DNA from 3 places in the Marinobacter sp. LV10R510-11A genome. Region 3 is predicted to be linked to each of the others. Evidence: riboswitches for the same ligand, from Rfam matches in the RefSeq annotation. Region 3 holds a riboswitch; each other region holds the start of a gene.
What was found. Region 3 has a riboswitch for thiamine pyrophosphate ahead of CPH80_RS06375 (hypothetical protein). Riboswitches for the same ligand answer to the same signal wherever they lie in the genome.

Region 1 (6,220 bases), 320 kb from region 3:
TCAAGCAGAGGTTTGAATGAGGCGAAAGGACCAAACAATAAGTAATGCTTACCGTCAACCACCCGCAAATCCAGATGCGGCACGGACATGGGAGGCGCGCCCACTTTCGCTTTGCCATAGGTTTTAGCCTGGTAATACCCGGCCTGCTCTTCACTGATCGGCGCCCGAAGAAAGCGCCCACCCACAGGAAAGCCGGTGAAGCGGTTTCGAAACGGCAAGTGGCTTTTTTTCAGAAGGGGAAATGCGCCCCCACCGGCACCGACAAAAAGCACATCCGCTTTGTACTGAACCGGTTTCCCTTTGCATTCAGCCTCGATAACCCACCGCTCGGTCGGGCTCCTGTGCACGCGCTTAACGTGGGTGCCATACTCAAACTTTACACCCAAGTCCTGCATTGCGTGGGCCGCCATTTGCTCCGTTAACGCACCAAAATTAACATCCGTACCTGTCTCAATGACGGTAGCCGCCATTTTTTCATGGCGTGGGCGCTCGTCCATGGTGTAAGGAATCCAGCTCTTGATTTCATCAAAGTCTTCGGAGTACCGCATGTGCTCAAAAAAATGATGAGCCGACATTTCCTTGAACCGTAATCGCAGTTCTTCAATAGCGGATTCGGAAACAATGGTGCAATGCTTGGTTTGATTAATAAACGTTTTAGGGTCTTTGATGGCCCCTTTTTCGATCAAATATGCCCAAAACTGCTTGGCAACATTGAACTGGGCATGAATCTTATAAGCTTTTTCAATCGAAATGGCCTCTCCATCCACTGGAGTATAATTAAGCTCACAGTTAGCTTCATGTCCCGTACCGGCGTTCCAGAATGGAGAGGAGTTTCCTCCGCCGGCACTGTCCAGTCTCTCTAAAATGGTGATATCCAGATCCGGTGCTATCTCTTTTGCCAAGGTGGCAAAAGTGGTTCCCATAATCCCCGCGCCTATAATGACTACGTTCATAAAGTCTACTCGCTCGCGTCAAGTTTTTAGACATTCGTCAAAATGGCAGTGTCACCATATTTGCACTCATAGACTACGCCCACATAGGGCGGGAAGGAACGGTCAATCAGGTCAGCAGCTCCTTGGTGTCATCAAAGCCACTGCGACGCTGACAACAGCGGAGGCGCATAACGCCCCCAGGAAAGGCACCAGTGTGGGAATGCCGCCGGGGAAGCTGGCGGCTTCAAAACCGGCCATTACGCTGCCAGTGCTCACGGCACCGGGCAGCACCGCGCCCACAATTCCTGCCATCGCACCGGCAACGGCGGCCGATGTTGTCATCCGCGACCAGAGCCCCAGAAATACCGGAATAACCGAGGTTGCGCACAACAGGTCCGCGATCAGGAATAGCCGGAGCACCGAGTAACCCTGCAAGGCAACCAGCACGACCGGAACCATCAACAAGCAGGTAATCCAGCGGGCGGATGTCAGTGAAAGGCCCTTCTTTTCTGTAACGGCCATTGAAGCCAGAGCGTTCTGGAGGGTATCCACCGACGACGCTACCAGACAGAGCGCCAGTACCAGCGCGACAATCCCGAGCCAGGCCGGTGCCTGTGTCAGCAAGGCAAAGAACGGGATCGGCGGAGTGCCGATATCGTCCAGGCTCAGTGATGCCGCAATACCCAGTGCGCCAACCAGCCCAACTACCAGTACGGTAATACCGCCACCCAGAATGGCCCCCCGGCCCAGCGCGCCATCATCCTCGGCTGCCCAGAGTCTTTGCCAGTAGCCCTGATGGAATAAATTAGCGGCGGTTACGGCAATCACCAGCGTCAGCGCAACGCTCAGTGAGGCGGACAACGGAATATCGGGCAGTTTGGCCGTATCGAGTGCATTCGGCAGTTGCGGCAAGGCCACGACGGCTACGACGATTAGCAGCGCCAGCAACAGCAATGCCTGCCAGCGGTCGGTTTCAAGACTGGCCCGCAGACCGCCCCATGCGGTGTAGATCAGCGTGGTCACGGCGACAGCGACAATAGCGATACTACCGTCAAGCTCGGACAACAGATTGGTGATGGCACCGATTGCGGTCAGTTCCGCAGTCAGGAAACACAGCATGTAGAGTACGGAGATAGTCGTTACCCAGCGGCGTACGCCGTTGCCGTAACAGGCCTGGGCAAACTCGCCAATGCTGCGCCCTTCTGGCAAGTATCGACGAATCGCGGGGCCACAGAAGGCGAATACAATAAACGGCAGCGCAGCACCGACAGCATAACCTGCAAGTGCGACTGGCCCGACCAGAGCGCCAACTTCCGGTGGCGCAAACAGAATCCAGGCGCCCATGCCCGAGGCACAAAAAGACAGGCCAATGGCCTGGGCACCCTGGCTGTTACGGGCGGTGATATAGTCATCAAGACCGCCGTCAGCTAAACGGGCTCGCAGACCCAGCCAGGCAAACAGAATGAGGGCGCCTGAAAGCGCCAGAGAAGCAGGTACTAACATGTCGCACTTCCTCCGCCGGTATTAACCGGATCAGGTTCCAGGGTTTAGCATTCTCAGTCCTGCTGTGGGCAGGACTCCCCTGGCGACGTAAATGGGATTGTTCTGGTGCGGGCGCTATTAGCGCGCGTATCACGACGAGCAGCTATAATGCGACGATCCACCGACCTCAAAGAACTCCGACGGCTTCAGCCTATAGTACTGCTCCTCCACGGTCTTCGATTGCTCGGCGTATGGCTGCGTCATGACTTCCTGCAGCTCTCGAATTAAAGAATAGTTCCCCCCAGCCGCCTGTTGATACGCAGGCACAACAAACCACTCCCGCAAACTGTATTTTGGATTGACGAGCTTCATCTGTCGAGAAAGCTCCTCACGAGAGCGCGGTCGAGTGAGCGATTTCCATTTTGTGAGCCACTCAGACCAGCGCTTGTCCATGCCTTCTGGGTCTGTATCGTACGTCGAGCCCTCGTAGAAGCTCGTTTTGAGTAAGCCAATATCGTCAGGCACCCTCGAGAGCTCGCGGAAGAAAATGGTGTAATCAACAGACGTTTGCTCCATCAGCGTTGCGAGCTCGCTGAACAGCGCCGGGTGAAAAGCATCAAGCCCAAGTTTGGCAGCCCACATCTTCTCCATTTGCGTTTGCATCACCTTTGGAAAATCACTTTGAATCTCGTCGAGCTGTTGCAAGCAATCCTGATGCGACGTCAGCAACGGCCGCAGCGCTGAACAAAACATGTGGAAGTTGCGCTTTGCTGCCTCTGGTTGATTCAGGAACGCGAAATGATGTCCGCCACCGGTCCATGGCTGGTAATGCGGATCAAACACATCGCAAAATCCGAATGGCCCGTAGTCGAGTGTGAAGCCGCCGGCGGCACAGTTGTCGCTGTTGAAGTTGCCTTGGCAGTAGCCAACGCGGATCCAGTTCGCCACAAGCGACGTGAGTCGGCCGAGGAACTCGCGGGCAAGCAACACCACTTTTTCGGCGGTGGCTAGTGTCTGGTCGATTGCGTCTGCGTACTCACGATCGATCAAGTGTAACACAATCTTCTCGAGCTCCTCCATCGCGTGCGGGTGTTCCTTCTTGCGGGCGCGACGACTGAAGAGCTCAAGTTGGCCAACCCGAAGGAACGACGGTGCGACGCGCGTTGAGATGGCGACTGGCTCAGATATAAGTATGTCTGGATCCTTCGAATGTGAGCCCTGTGAGTACCACGGCCGCCTGACCTTCTCCGTTTTCGAGACGTACAAGCTTAGGGAACGTGACGTTGGCACCCCGAGTGCGTGCATGTGCTCCTGTGCCAGAAACTCCCGGACACTCGAGCGTAGAACGGCCCGACCGTCGGCCCCACGGCAGTATGGCGTCCGGCCACCGCCTTTTAATTGCATTTCCCAGCGTCGACCACTGATGACGGCCTCTAGCACTGAAATTGCGCGCCCGTCGCCGTATCCGTTGCCGGTTTGGAACGGACATTGCTGGTTGTATTCGGTTCCGTAGATAGACAGTGCGTAGCCACACGCCCAACCGACCTTACGCATCGGCTCTGGAACGCCCGTAAGGTCGCCGGAGAACACACGTACGAAGTCAGCCGACTGCGCCATGCTGTCGGCAAAGCCCAGTTCGCGAAATAAGTCTTTGCTATGGGCGACGTACTCCGGGTTTTCGATTGGCGTGGGATTAACGGGAACATAGTGACCCGTGAACACTTGTCGCGGTTCATGGTCGCGCCCGTTTGCTTTCGCGTCAGGGTCGCAGTTGAGAGAATCCATGAGCGAATAGTTTGCCAACTTTGCGAGATCATCGAGGGTCGCGACCATAGCGGGTGGGACTCCTAATGCGTGGGTTTGATTATGTTTTCTGCGCCTTTCTCATAGCTCGCGGCCCAACTGTCGCGGCCGAGTTCTGTGGCGCATGCAACGTCTGCTTCGGGAACCATCGACATGTCTCCCAGTTCTCTCGCGTCGTAATGAAATACGCACAAGCGTGAAGCAAATTCAGCGAACGGTAGCGACGCTTCGCCGTAGCGTTCTCCATTACTCTGGGTCGAGCAATTAATACCCTGGCCCCAATCCTGGCCGCTGTCGTTGTTGGGATTGAAAAAATAGATGCGTATTTCGCCATGTCGATCAAGGTTCACCCGGATGATGGTTATGGCATGGCGTCCAACTAGGCGCCCTCCACTGTCGGTAACTGCGATGCCGGCTGGTTGTGGATGGATAACCGGTATGTTGCCATTGTAATATGGGTGATAGCAGGCATAAAAGTGGCGTATAAAGTACTGATAGTCGTGGATTTTCCCTGTCTCCCGGCTTATGACACTAAGAAACCCATGCCCTACCCACCAGCCATACATTTCAGGGTTTATCCAGCGGTGCAGGTCGTCGTCCCGCACGCCGCACAAGCGCCCCATCTCGCCATAAATCCGATCAAGGTGGGGCACCAGAACCAGTGAAACCGGGTCCACATCTGTTGGAGGTTCTTTCGCAAGGCCGGCTTCCAGGTGTTGAGAGGTTATTTGGTGACCCTCGAAACGCATAACGACATCATCATCACGGGCGGCCCAGGCCACCAACTGCAACAGATAATCAGCGTTGTTGAAGGCCCACATTGAAAGGCCGATAACCGACTGACACGTCGGGTTGTTACCCTGGCCAACACCCAAAGGTTGCCCTAGCAGGCTCAATACACCGGCGAGTAAATACACCCGCGGAGGGTGTGCATTGCCGAAAACTTCGCTCAGTTGTTCAGATGCCGCCGAGCACAGCTTCATTTCGACGTGCCGCCATAAGCCCGAAGCCACTGGTGGGGTGAATAGAGAGCCGCGTTCAAGAAGCATGGCCAGCCCGTATACAGCCTGACTGGTTTCCGGGTGTACAACTTCGTCTATCAGTTTGAGGACAATCTGGCGGTAGCATTGAAGGGCGTCGTTGCCGGTGATGCTCAGGCCCAGTGCCAAAGGTATCAGATGATCCCAGTGAGCGAGCAGGTGTCGTAACAACATGGGATGGTAGGGAGAAACCATGCCCGTTTCGTGCATTGCACTGGCAAAGCCCTGGGCCTCTTTAGATAGCGCGAGTTCGTCCATGGCCGCCAGGCGCTCGCTATAGACTGCAAAGCCCGGGTCATCGCGGCAGCCTGCAGCTGGGCCGAATAAAGCGCTCACAAGGCGCGCTGCTTTATCCATACCCGACGTCTCTATTGCCGGATCAAACAGACATTTGGCAATTTGGCTGACCATCTGCTTAATGCTGTCTGTTTGTATTGGTCGCTGGGCCAGCAAACGGCGCACTTCATCCACCAAGCTGTCGAGAATACTCTCGTAGCCCAGCCTGCTGAGCAGATACTGATAGAGCGAGTTGACGATTTGTCCTAGCCCCTGTGGCCGCTCCCGATCCGCTTCGCTCATCTGGCCTGACAGCAGATCCAGATTCAATGCCGTCACCTGAGTCAAAAACCGCTTGGCCTGCTCTGCTGAAATTCCGGGATGGCGAAAATCACCCATAGCTACAGCAAGCAGCCTAAGCTCACTCAGGGCTTCGATGGCCGTGAAGTCTGGCGCACCCTGGCGTAACGTGCGCACGGCGAGCGCGGGCCTCAGGATAGCGGGTTGGCCCCAATCACCGTTGGTAAATATGCCCTTGGCCTCCATTGCCGGTACTCGGGCGTACAGCGCGTCCAGCCCGCCCGGAGCTTCCATAACGAGGAGTGCTGCGTCCAGTACTTCCCTGTTAGACGCCATGGGAGCGGTCTTTCGGGCAAGCGCAAGCTGTTCCAGCGCCCCGTCAAAGGT
Region 2 (6,220 bases), 1.1 Mb from region 3:
CATAAAGCGGTTAGGGTAATCGTTAACGGCCGCAATTTGCGTATCCCGGTAGCAGCTGATGACCTCTGCCATCATGGCATCGTGGTACACCCGCACGGTCATCCGTGGGTTGTTGAGCCAGCGACCGCTATTATGGATCTGCTCGAGCAAGAGGGTTTCGGTATACCGCGCGGTTTGCAGCACCTGCATTCGGACTCGGCCCAGATATTCGCTTTCCCGGTGCAGTTCAATGTCGCACACGGGGCGCCCTTCAACTCTTAGCTGGCGCAATCTGAAAAGGCGCTGATAGTTGCCCTCACACAGGGCCCCCAGTTGACGCAGATCCGGCACATAGCGTTTGGGTTTCATTGTCCACTCACCCATAACTACCTCCCCGCCCGCAATCTGGGCCGGTTAAGCTGTAACCACTGAATGGCGATGATGGCCGCTGCGTTGTTGATGCGGCCGTCGCTGATCATGGCTATGGCTTCATCGGCCGAAACCACGTGGGCTCGTATGTCTTCGTGCTCGTGTTCGAGGCCGTAGAGGCCACCTGAGGATTCGGTACTTACACGACCATAGTAGAGGTGAATCATTTCGGTGGTGCCACCTGGCGAAACCAGGTAATTGCATATTTTTTCAAGTGTGCTGAAGCTAAGCCCGGCCTCTTCCTGGCCTTCTCTCTGGGCGACGTCTTCGTTGGTTTCGCCTTCTTCGTTCATGCCGGCTACGAGTTCTAGCAACCAGGGTGATTGGTCGCGCCCGAGTGCGCCCAGGCGGAATTGTTCAAGCAGGACGAGTTCGTCGCGATCTGGGTCGTAAGGGAGTACGCAGGTGGCGTCGCCGCGGATGAAGAGTTCGCGGGTAAACTGGGGCATGTTCCGGCCATCGAAGCGCGGGTGTGTCAGCCAGAGCTTGTCCATGCGGAAGAAGCCTTGAAAGACGGTTTCACGCTTTTCTATGTTGACGTCGCTGGCTTTAAATTGGAACGGCTCGGTCATGGTTTACCCTGCGGTGGAATCGATTTTGAACGATAGCCGCTTGAGGACATTTATTGCAAGCGCTCCTTCGCGTATTCGCGGACTTCGTGGGAGATTTTCATGGAGCAGAATTTCGGCCCGCACATGGAGCAAAAGTGCGCCACTTTGGCGGAGTCCTTGGGCAGGGTTTCGTCGTGGTAGGCGCGGGCTGTGTCTGGATCCAGGCCGAGGTTGAACTGGTCTTCCCAGCGGAATTCGAATCGAGCCTTGGAGAGTGCGTTATCGCGTATCTGGGCGCCTGGGTGTCCTTTGGCGAGGTCGGCTGCATGGGCGGCAATTTTGTAGGTGATGATGCCGGTTTTTACGTCGTCTTTGTTAGGTAGGCCCAGGTGTTCTTTGGGGGTTACGTAGCAGAGCATAGCGCAGCCGTACCAGCCGATCATGGCGGCGCCAATGCCGGAGGTTATGTGGTCGTAGCCCGGGGCTATGTCGGTGACCAGCGGCCCAAGAGTGTAAAACGGCGCTTCGTCGCAGCATTCCAGCTGTTTGTCCATGTTCTCTTTAATCAGGTGCATGGGCACGTGACCGGGGCCTTCTATCATCACCTGCACGTCGTGTTTCCAGGCAATTTTGGTGAGCTCGCCTAGGGTTTCCAGTTCGCCGAATTGGGCGGCGTCGTTGGCGTCGGCTATGGAGCCGGGGCGCAGCCCGTCGCCTAGGCTGAAGGAGACATCGTAGGCTTTCATGATTTCGCAGATGTCTTCGAAGTGCTCGTAAAGGAAGCTTTCTTGATGATGAGCCAAACACCACTTTGCCATGATGGAGCCGCCACGGGAGACGATGCCTGTGGTGCGCTTGGCGGTCATGGGTACGTGGTGCAAGCGTACGCCTGCGTGAATGGTGAAGTAGTCCACGCCTTGCTCTGCTTGTTCTATCAGGGTGTCCCGGAAGATGTCCCAATTCAGGTCTTCGGCAACGCCGCCTACTTTTTCCAGCGCCTGGTAAATGGGTACGGTGCCGATGGGCACCGGTGAGTTGCGGATGAGCCATTCCCGGGTTTCGTGAATGTTCTTGCCAGTGGACAGGTCCATGATGGTGTCGGAGCCCCAGCGAATGCCCCAGGTGAGTTTTTCTACTTCCTCTTCAATGGAGGAGGTAACAGCGGAGTTGCCGATGTTGCCGTTTATTTTCACCAGAAAATTGCGGCCGATAATCATCGGTTCGGATTCCGGGTGGTTAATGTTGGCGGGGATAATTGCCCTGCCCCGAGCTACCTCATCACGCACAAACTCCGGGGTGATTTCTGGCGGTAGGCTGGCACCGAACGACTGGCCCGGGTGCTGGTCTTTCATTAGCCCTGTCTCACGGGCTTCCTGCAATTTCATATTTTCGCGTATCGCGATGTATTCCATTTCTGGGGTAATAATGCCCTGGCGTGCGTAGTGCATCTGACTTACGTTTTTATCCGCTTTAGCACGCAGTGGCTTGCGTTCATCCATAAATCTCAGTGGATCAAGCAGCGGATCCTTCATGCGGCGACGGGTGAACTCCGATGTGTAACCGGGCAAGGTGGCGGTGTCTTCACGCTCGGCTATCCAAGCGGCACGAATGGCGGGTAGCCCTTTACGCAAGTCGATGGTGGCATCTGGGTCCATGTAAATGCCTGAGGTGTCGTACACCATTACGGGCGGGTTTTTCTCGCCGCCCAGTTCGGTAGGTGTATCCTGCACTGTGATTTCCCGCATAGGCACACGCAGGTCGGAACGGCTACCCTGTACGTATATTTTGCGCGACCCTGGCAACGGTTGTATCGCGGCGGAATCTACGCGGGCGGAATCACTGAGGTAAGTTGGCAGATCTGTCATCATTTGCTCCCGGAATTTTTTGTGACGATATTCGGGTCGCGCATGACGGAGAGAGCAGCTTTACCTTTATTTTAAAGGCAACGCTGGCTCTTCGATGGTCTGGTCTCAATCCCTACGCCGGTATTATCCGGATCAGGTCGCGGGTTCTGCGTTGCAATCTCAGCCGGTTGCCAAAAAGTCTGGCAGCCAGCACCCCGTCAAGACGCGAGTCTATAATGCATAGCCCTCAAACTGAGTGCTATTTGCAAGTGTAGAGCTGGGGACGATTATTGTCCATAATAGCCGCCAGTTTAGGCCGGCTTGATGTATCCATGCCACCACGGATGTCGCTTTCATGTAATCTGGGGCGATCCGGCATTTCTTTCAAGCGCCCCGGGTGGGTGCACATGTATTCAGGAGTAACAATGAAGAAACGATTGCTTTCCGGACTTGTTGGCCTCTTGGCGGCACAACCCGCCCTTTCCCTGGATCTGGTAGAGACCTATGAGAAAGCACTCTCCTACGACTCTGGCATTGCCGCAGCACAGGCAAGGTTTGAATCTCAGCAGGCAGCCAGCGATGTAAGCCAGAGTGCTCTGTTGCCGCAGATTGGCGCCTATGGCGAAGCCCGTCATATTGATTCAGACAGCCCCATACAGGACAACAGCTATCGGGAACTGAATTACGGTGTGCAGCTGACCCAGCCGCTGTTCCGTGCCGACGCATGGTTTCGCTATGACGCCAGCCAGTTTCAGACAGATTCTGCGCGTGCGCAATACAATCTGGCACAGCAGCAACTGATTGTAGATGTCGCAACCGCTTATTTTAACGTTTTGCGGGCTCAGGATACGGTAACGACCGCCCAGGCAACCGAAGCAGCGATCCAGCGCCAATACGAGCAGGCCCAGGAGCGTTTTGATGTGGGCCTGATCGCTATCACTGCGGTGTACGAAGCACGCGCCAGCTACGACGACAGCAGAAGCCTGCGGATTGCCGCAGAAAACCAGACGAACATTGCCCGGGAGCGGCTGGCCCGGCTAACAGGCGAATACTCGGAGGACCTGGAGAACCTGCGCCAGAACTTCCCTCTGGGACGGCCCGACCCAATGGATCCGACCGCCTGGGAGATGACCGCTCTTGAGCAGAACTGGTCAATTCAGTCAGCTCTGTATGACCTGAATGCCAGCGAAGCCGGCCTGAAACAAGCTAAGGCCGGCCACTATCCGACTCTGGACCTGAATGCCTCTTACGGCAAATCCGATGTCGACGGGATTGAGCAGTCCGCTCCACCCAGCGCCAGCGCCCAGCGTGACGGCGTCAGCACCCAGGCTATTATCGGCCTCAGCCTCAATATTCCACTGTATTCCGGCGGCGGAACCCAGGCCGGTGTGCGCCAGCAGCGCTCTCTGGTTACCGTGGCCGAACAGTCTCTGAATACCGTACGCCGCGACGTGCGGGTGAATACCCGAAGCCTGTTCCTGACCGTTAACAACAACATTGAAACGGCGTCAGCCCTGGAGCGGACGATTATTTCCCGCCGCAGTGCACTGGATGCTACGCGCGCCGGCTATGATGTGGGCACACGAAATATTGTTGAAGTTCTGGATGCAGAGCGGGCTTACTATGTTGCGCTGAGGGATTACGCTAACGCCCGCTATGATTATGTGAACAATACGTTCCAGTTAAAGCAGGCCGCCGGCACACTCAGCCCGAGAGATATAATTGAGCTGAACAACTGGCTCAGCGCAAGCGCCCCGGGCATTGAAGCCCTGGCCAACGACCAGGAAACTCTGGACGATCCAACCCGCTAACCTGCATTGATAAGGCGCAATTAAACGTAATGAATACCGGGTAAGGGGCGCGTGCCCCTATACCCGCTCAATAATCCCGTCGACCACCATGTCCAGCGCACCCCTGTTTTTGTTGACCACTAACAACGCCCTTTGGCCGCTGGCCCGGCGCTCATCGTCATCACCAAATAATGCCGAAAGATGTTGAAACAACTCATCGGAACCACCAACGATAACAACACCTCGGTCATCCAGAAGACGCTGATAAATGGTTTCAAAATTGAACACGTTGGGCCCGGAAATGACTGGAATACCCCATACTGCAGGTTCCAGCGGATTGTGGCCCCCTCGCTCAATTAGTGAGCCCCCTACAAACGCTGCATCACTGGCACCATAAAGCATCATCAGCTCGCCCATAGTATCCCCGAGATACACTTCAGCCCCCGCAAGTTCATCACCCTGGGACCGCTGGGCCAGAGAAAACCCCTGCCGGATGATTTGCTCTGCCACAGATTCAAAACGCTCAGGATGACGAGGGACGATTATCAGCAGAGCATTTGGGTAAGCCCCCAAAAGTTGGCGGTGCGCCGCCAGCAACTGAGCATCCTCTCCTTCATGAGTACTGCCGGCAATCCAGACCGGGCGGCCTGCCAACGATGCTCTGAACTGTAGCGATGCCTCACGCACATCCTCGGGGATATCCACATCAAATTTCACGCTGCCCGTAACATCAACCTTGGATGCCGCAACCCCAATCCGGCGAAAGCGCTCAGCGTCTTTTTCCGCCTGGGCAGCCACCCAACTGATACTGCGCATGATTGGCGCGACTAGACTTTTGACACGCTCATAACCCCGTGCAGAGCGTTCGGAAAGCCGCGCATTGATAAGGAAAACAGGAACTCGGCGGGATCGGCTTTGGCGTATCATGTTCGGCCATATTTCCGTTTCCATGATAACCAGAATCCTAGGATTGGCCCGGTTCAGAAACCGGCGTATCGACCCGGGTGTATCGTAGGGCGCGTAAGCATATTGAACCTGGTCACCGAACATTTTCATGGCTTGGGCTAAGCCCGTGTCCGTCATAGCCGTCATCAGAATGGTTATATCAGGGTTACGGGCGAGCAGGCGCCGAATCATGGGCGCAGCCGCAATGGTTTCGCCCACCGACACCGCATGCACCCAAACCACGGTACCGCTGGCCTGCGGCACGAAGCCCAAGCGTTGCCGCCAATTAATGCGCAGCTCAGGCGAGTGTCGGCCCTGCCACCATAATCGCAAAAGAATAAATGGCAATGCCAACCGTATAAGCTGTGAATAGATAAATTGAAGCACGCAAGACTCCCGGCAAATCGGTGCGGTATCATATCGCAAACCCTAATCATTTGCTTCCGACTGACCCTGCCGGGCAACATAGCCTGGCTAGCAACCTACTGAGTTCCCAGGATACGTTTTAAGTGAAGAAGAAATACCACAGCCAGACAAAAAACGACCCGGACTTTTATGGCGACAAATAACCTGCCAGCGGCGCCTGTAATATGGTTGCTCACAGACAACAAACCTGGGCATCGGAATCAACTGGAAGGCCTGGGCAACCGATTGCGAGTAAAAGCTGGCGCCAGCCTATACT
Region 3 (6,220 bases):
GGTGACAACTTCTTTGCAGGCCTGAACTCTGCGGTCTTCTCCGACGGCACCTTCGTGTACATACCAAAAGGCGTGCGTTGCCCCATGGAGCTGTCCACGTATTTCCGCATCAACGCAGCCAACACTGGGCAGTTCGAACGCACCCTGATCATCGCCGAAGACAGCAGCTACGTCAGCTATCTGGAAGGCTGCACCGCTCCTGTGCGGGACGAAAATCAGCTCCACGCAGCGGTGGTCGAACTGGTGGCCCTGGACGACGCCCAGATCAAGTACTCCACCGTCCAGAACTGGTATCCGGGCGATGAAAACGGCAAGGGCGGCATCTTCAACTTCGTCACCAAACGTGGCGCTGCCATCGGCAAAAACTCCAAGATTTCCTGGACTCAGGTCGAAACCGGCTCTGCCGTTACCTGGAAGTATCCCAGCTGCGTCCTTCGGGGCGATAACAGCGTTGGCGAATTCTACTCCGTGGCGCTGACCAACAATTACCAGCAGGCCGACACTGGCACCAAGATGATCCACCTGGGCAAAAACACGTCCAGCACCATCATCGCCAAAGGGATTTCCGTCGGTAAAAGCTCCAACGTCTATCGTGGCCTGGTGAAGTTTAGCCCCGGCGCAGAGGGCGCACGCAACTTCACCCAGTGCGATTCGCTGCTGATTGGCGACCGCTGCGGTGCGCATACCTTTCCGTACATCGAGAGCAAAAATAAATCGGGCATTGTCGAGCACGAAGCCACGACCTCCAAGGTCAGCGACGAACAAATGTTCCTGTGTCGCCAGCGCGGCATCGACCCTGAACAGGCCGTTTCCATGATTGTGAACGGCTTCTGTAAAGAAGTGTTCAAGGAACTGCCGATGGAGTTTGCCGTTGAAGCTGGCAAATTGCTTGAGGTGAGCCTGGAAGGCTCGGTCGGTTAAATACAGAATTTCAGATGACAGATTTCAGAAAAGAGAGAAGCCAATACATGCTGAACATCAAAAACCTACACGCCTCCGTTGGGGGCGAAGAAATCCTCAAGGGCATCAACCTGGAAATCAAGGCCGGGGAAATCCACGCCATTATGGGCCCCAATGGCTCAGGTAAAAGCACCCTGTCACAGGTGCTGGCAGGCAGTGAAACCTTTGAAGTCACCGAGGGTGAAGTCACGTTCAACGGTGAAAACCTGCTGGACCTAAAAACCGAAGAACGGGCCCGTGAAGGCGTTTTCCTGGCGTTTCAGTACCCGGTAGAGATTCCAGGCGTCAGCAACCTGCAGTTCCTGCGTACCGCCGTCAATTCCATGCGCGGCCACCGTGGCGAGCCGGAGATGAACGCGGCTGAGTTTATGAAGCATGCGAGGGAAGTGTCCATGCAAGTCGATCTGGACCCGGCCTTCCTTAAGCGCGGCGTAAACGAGGGCTTCTCCGGTGGCGAGAAGAAGCGCAACGAGATTTTGCAGGCGCTGCTGCTTCAACCCAAGCTGGCCATTCTGGACGAAACCGATTCCGGGCTGGACATCGATGCGCTGCACGTGGTTTCGGACGGTGTTAACGCACTGCGCGCTAAAGATCGAGCCATCTTGATGGTGACTCACTACCAGCGCCTGCTGAACCACATTGTGCCGGACTATGTTCACGTTCTGGCCGGTGGCAAAATCGTCAAATCCGGCGGTCGCGAGCTGGCCCATGAGCTTGAAGAGCGCGGTTATGGCTGGCTCAACGTGAAAGACAAAGAAGCCACAGCCAGCTCCCCAGCCGGTTAACGGAGGCCATCGAATGAAGTCAGCACCAACGCTTTCCCGCGCCTTTCTTGAGCCGGCCGGCCGCTATCTGCCCGGGCCTTTGCTCGAATTGCGCAAACAAAGGGGCACGGCTCTGGTGGATATGCCATTGCCGACCCGTAAAACCGAGAACTGGAAGTATTCCAGCCGCCACCTGAAGCTGTCGGATGAGCTTGCCGTTTCCCTGCCATTCCTTGGCAAGGAAGGCTCCAGCTTGTTGATGCCTGGCTACCGCGTGGTTTTTCGCAACGGCGTCATGGTGCCGGAAGCCAGCGACTTTCCGGATCTTAACGGCATTCGTATTCAGCGCTTCTGCGACCTTGACGACCAAAGCGCTGCTGCGCTGGCAGAGCGCCTGGACAACACACTGGACAGCCAGGCCGTGCAGATGGCCCGGCTGAACTCCGCCCGGTTTGAAGATGGCCTGTTTATCCAGCTGGACAAGGAAGCCGTGCTCGACCAGCCGCTGTTCATCATCCACGAAGTCAACGCTTCGGCGGCAGGTTCTGCCTATCCGCGTATTTATGTCGATGCGGCAAGGCACAGCCAGATGACTCTGGTAGAAGAGTACATGTCTACCGGCAGTGAGCCGGTGATGGTCAACACGGTCACCGAATTTGTGCTGGCGGAAGGTGCCCAGATAACCGGCGTGAGGCTGACCCTGGAAGGCGAAAGCGTTCAGCACATCGGTGCAACGGGTGTTCGCCAGGCGGCCAGCTCGCGTTTTGAAAACCACTGCGTCGGCTTTGGCGGCCCGCTGCGTCGGCACGATTTGCAGGTACGTCTCGAAGGCGAAGGCGCCGAGTGCAAATTGAATGGTGTGGTGGTCACTCAGGGCAATCAGCACTACGACAACCATACGTCAATCGAGCACATAGCAGCCCATTGCGACAGTGAAGAGACCTATCGCAACATCGCTGCCGACCAGTCTCATGCGATTTTCAATGGGCGCATCCATATTCATCAGGGTGCCCAGAAATCCAACGCTAATATGAACAACAAGAACCTGTTGCTCTCAACCGGCGCGGAGATCGACACCAAGCCTGAGCTGGAAATCTACGCCGACGACGTAAAATGCGCCCACGGTGCCACTATTGGCCAGCTTGATAAAACCTCGTTGTTCTATCTGGTTTCCCGTGGCATCGGTCGTCGCGAAGCCAACACGCTGCTGACCATCGCGTTTATCAACGAACTGGTTGAACAGATTCCCGTTGAGGCGGTTCGCGAAGCAGTGCAGCTTCGGCTGAATGACTTTTTCAATCAAACGTTTCAAGAGGCCTGAGCAGTTATTCACTGCCCTGCAGAAAATCCAGCGTCTTTTTGCCTGATGGAGGTAGAACCATGACAGCCGAAGTATTCACACCAACCGTTGCCGTCACCATGACGCCAAGTGCGGTCACACATGTGCGTAAACAAGTAGACAAGCAACCGGAAGCCAAAGGCATCCGCCTGGCCATTCGGAAGAGCGGTTGCTCCGGGTTCAAATATGAAACCCAATGGGTCGAAGATGCCGCAGCGGATGACAAGATCTTCCACATCGACGGTGTGGATGTTTATGTCAGAGAAGAGCACATGGCGCTGGTCAACGGTATCGAGATCGATTTTGTGACGGAAGGCGTGAACTCCGTGTTCCAGTTCCGCAATCCCAATGCCACTGCTGAATGCGGTTGCGGCGAAAGCTTCACCGTTTCCTGATCGACATCAAACGAGGCCGGATAAGGCATGCAAGAGCTTCCCTCATTTTCACAGTGCCTAAGGAGGTAACGATGACTTGCGACAAGCCCGAGCATATTAAAGACGAGAGCTGGGATCAGCACTTGAGTTGGCTGGATCTTGTAAGCAAAGAGTGTAAAACCAACCAGCTCAAGCGCAGTCGTGAAAAACGCAGAACATGGGGGGTATAGCTCGTGAACATTAATGCTGAAATAACACCAGAAGCCAATGATTTCCTGATGTCCTTGCTTGCAAAGCAGGAAGTGCCTGGAATGACGGTGCGTGTTTATATGGAGAAGGGTGGCACTCAGAATGCCCAGACCTGCCTGGCCTTCTGCCCGCCCGGCGAAGAGTCAGCCAAGGATGTCAGAAAAGAGTTTGGTGACCTGATCCTCTATTTCGAAGCGGCAAGCGTGCCCTATCTCCAGGACATGCAGATCGGCCTTGATGAAGAGGATGGTCTTCAGACCCCAACGATCAAGGCACCGAACTCGAAAAAACCGGCAAAACCGCCCAAAACATTCGTTTTGTCAGAAGACTGCAGTGCCCTAAAGGTGCCCTCCGGTGAGTCTGTCACGCTTACGCAGGGAGCGTCTGTCTCGATAACCCAGGCGCTCGGCGGCAGCTACACCGTTAACTACCAGGGCAATCTGTATCGACTGTCCCCAGAAGTCACCCAGAAGCTGGGCTTTCAGTCAGACGCCATCGTGTTCGAACCCCCTGAGGATGGGCAAATCAGTGATCAGCAATGCTGGGATGCGATGCGACTGGTCTATGACCCGGAAATTCCGGTGAATGTCGTCGGTCTGGGTCTCATCTATAAACTGGATATTGACCAGGACAAGCATTTTGTATTTGTTGAAATGACCCTGACGTCGGCGGGTTGTGGAATGGGCACCATTATTGCCGGCGACGTGAAAGACAAGCTATTGCAGGTTCCGAATGTCAAAGACGGCAAGGTGGATGTGGTGTTTGATCCGCCCTGGAGCTACGACAACCTGGAGGAGGAAGCGCGGCTGGAGTTAGGGCTGATCTGAGCCAGGCTCTTATAATGGCTCGCCGGAGGTAGATAAAGGCAACTGCGCCTTGCTTTTTCTATATGGAAATGTTGGTCTTATAATATTACAGGGTGCTGCGTAACGTCGTAGCTGAGATGGGGACGCATGTTCCCGGAACCTCCAAGCTGATCTGGGTAATGCCAGTGTAGCAAGCCGGAATCATACTCGACAGCACGGTCAGTCTGGTGCGTCAGGAGAACCGCATGAGTAGACTGCGCATTGGGCTCTTCTGGGCCATCTTTTTTGTCGGACTGGAGGCCATTCAGGCGGTCTTTTTCGGCGGTATATTTCAGGCCCATGACTCATTCGTTATCGGAGCGTTAGTCTTTGGCACAACCTCTGCTGCCACGCTCGCTTGGGCCCAATTGCGGACACCGGATCAACTCAACATCGCCTGGTCGAAGCGGAGAAGCCTCCTCGGCCTGAGCTTCTCAACGACCATAGTGTGGATTGCCTATTTCTTCGCCCTCCAGATGATCGAACCAGCGGTAGTTTTCATGGTGTTTTCCGGGCTGATTCCACTTTCTATCGTGGCCGCCTCTCGTCTTGGCGTCCCAGAGGCCACAACTCCACACAACGGCATTGAAAAAATAGGTCTGGCCGTTATCGGATTAGGTGTGATTTATCTCTGGGCGATCACCATACTAGGTCGCTCCGGGTTTGTGCGAGGCGGGCTCCCCACCGCCGCTATCAGTCTTGCGGTGATGATGATCTACGGTCACCGCCTTGACCGGCTCGGGATCGCCCCGATTGCGCAGTATGGACTTCGATTTCCACTCTATATAATTTTCTCACTCTGCGCTATCGGCTTGGGGATCGACGCCAAAGGAGCTGTGGATACACAAAACTTGGCCGTGGTGGTCCTTGTGGGTCTCATAGTTATCGCGTTCCCGGTATTTGCCATGCAAAAGGCGATTTCCATGCTCTCTACCGGAACCCTTGCCACGATCACTGCCTTGGGGCCGCTGGCCGTCTTTGTCCTTCAGTTCGTCGAAGGTCGTGTAGGCTACGCGACCGCCACTATGAAGGTCTTGGCTATTTATATTTTAGGTGCGCTTATTGCTGCCTTCGGCGGAGCCCAAGCCACGACCAGAAGGAAGGTTTCATCGTGACCGCGTCCCCTCGTCTTGCAGCCCTTGCCGTGGTGGTTAGCGACGGTCGCATTTTGCTCGTCCGGCGACGTAACGAACCTGATGCCGGGCTTTGGGGGTTCCCTGGCGGGCATGTAGACTTTGGCGAAACAGCACTGGAAGCGGCCGCGCGTGAGTTGCGCGAAGAGACGGGCGTGATCGCCCGGCCGCTCCACTATCTCACAAACGTGGATATCATTGTGCGTGACGGCGCTGGTGCGATCACATTCCACTTCCTGCTTGCAGCCGTGCTCTGTGAATATGTCTCCGGCGAGCCTGCCGCTGCCGACGATGTAAGCGATGCGGGGTGGTGGGACGTTGCAGACATTCTCGTTGGACGGGTGCAGTGCAGCGAGCACGTCGATGTCGTCGTTGAGTTAGCGGTTGATGCGTATAAGTAAGATCAATCATGCCAGTCGCAGCCTGCACTCACGTCAAGGTCTTCCCGCCTGACAGCCGCTATGACCAAAACCAATGAATATCGAGCACATTTCACTAAGAATTTGCAAATTAGTCATCGGACTTTAGCGCGGCTTGATCCGCAACTTGTTGCCGA

Region 1: it holds a riboswitch for thiamine pyrophosphate, as region 3 does, so the genes downstream of both, CPH80_RS04810 (sodium:solute symporter family transporter) here and CPH80_RS06375 (hypothetical protein) in region 3, are expected to answer to the same signal.
Region 2: it holds a riboswitch for thiamine pyrophosphate, as region 3 does, so the genes downstream of both, thiC (phosphomethylpyrimidine synthase ThiC) here and CPH80_RS06375 (hypothetical protein) in region 3, are expected to answer to the same signal.

Annotation. Positions count from the first base shown of each region.
Region 1 covers NZ_LT907980.1:1,009,532-1,015,751, reverse strand. The annotation lists gene CPH80_RS04815 (malate:quinone oxidoreductase) at 1-953, opposite strand, end outside; gene CPH80_RS04810 (sodium:solute symporter family transporter) at 1,065-2,435, opposite strand; TPP riboswitch at 2,425-2,526, opposite strand; gene CPH80_RS04805 (protein adenylyltransferase SelO) at 2,565-4,247, opposite strand; gene CPH80_RS04800 (hypothetical protein) at 4,262-6,220, opposite strand, start outside.
Region 2 covers NZ_LT907980.1:2,431,440-2,437,659, forward strand. The annotation lists gene CPH80_RS11600 (DUF1249 domain-containing protein) at 1-363, opposite strand, end outside; gene CPH80_RS11605 (NUDIX domain-containing protein) at 366-980, opposite strand; partial or broken gene thiC (phosphomethylpyrimidine synthase ThiC) at 1,043-2,824, opposite strand; TPP riboswitch at 2,917-3,031, opposite strand; gene CPH80_RS11615 (TolC family outer membrane protein) at 3,229-4,614, shown strand; gene waaA (lipid IV(A) 3-deoxy-D-manno-octulosonic acid transferase) at 4,672-5,925, opposite strand; gene CPH80_RS11625 (mitochondrial fission ELM1 family protein) at 6,094-6,220, shown strand, end outside.
Region 3 covers NZ_LT907980.1:1,330,984-1,337,203, forward strand. The annotation lists gene sufB (Fe-S cluster assembly protein SufB) at 1-921, shown strand, start outside; gene sufC (Fe-S cluster assembly ATPase SufC) at 969-1,745, shown strand; gene sufD (Fe-S cluster assembly protein SufD) at 1,759-3,045, shown strand; gene CPH80_RS06365 (HesB/IscA family protein) at 3,105-3,458, shown strand; gene CPH80_RS21595 (hypothetical protein) at 3,530-3,667, shown strand; gene CPH80_RS06370 (iron-sulfur cluster assembly protein) at 3,671-4,513, shown strand; TPP riboswitch at 4,594-4,705, shown strand; gene CPH80_RS06375 (hypothetical protein) at 4,738-5,646, shown strand; gene CPH80_RS06380 (NUDIX hydrolase) at 5,643-6,065, shown strand.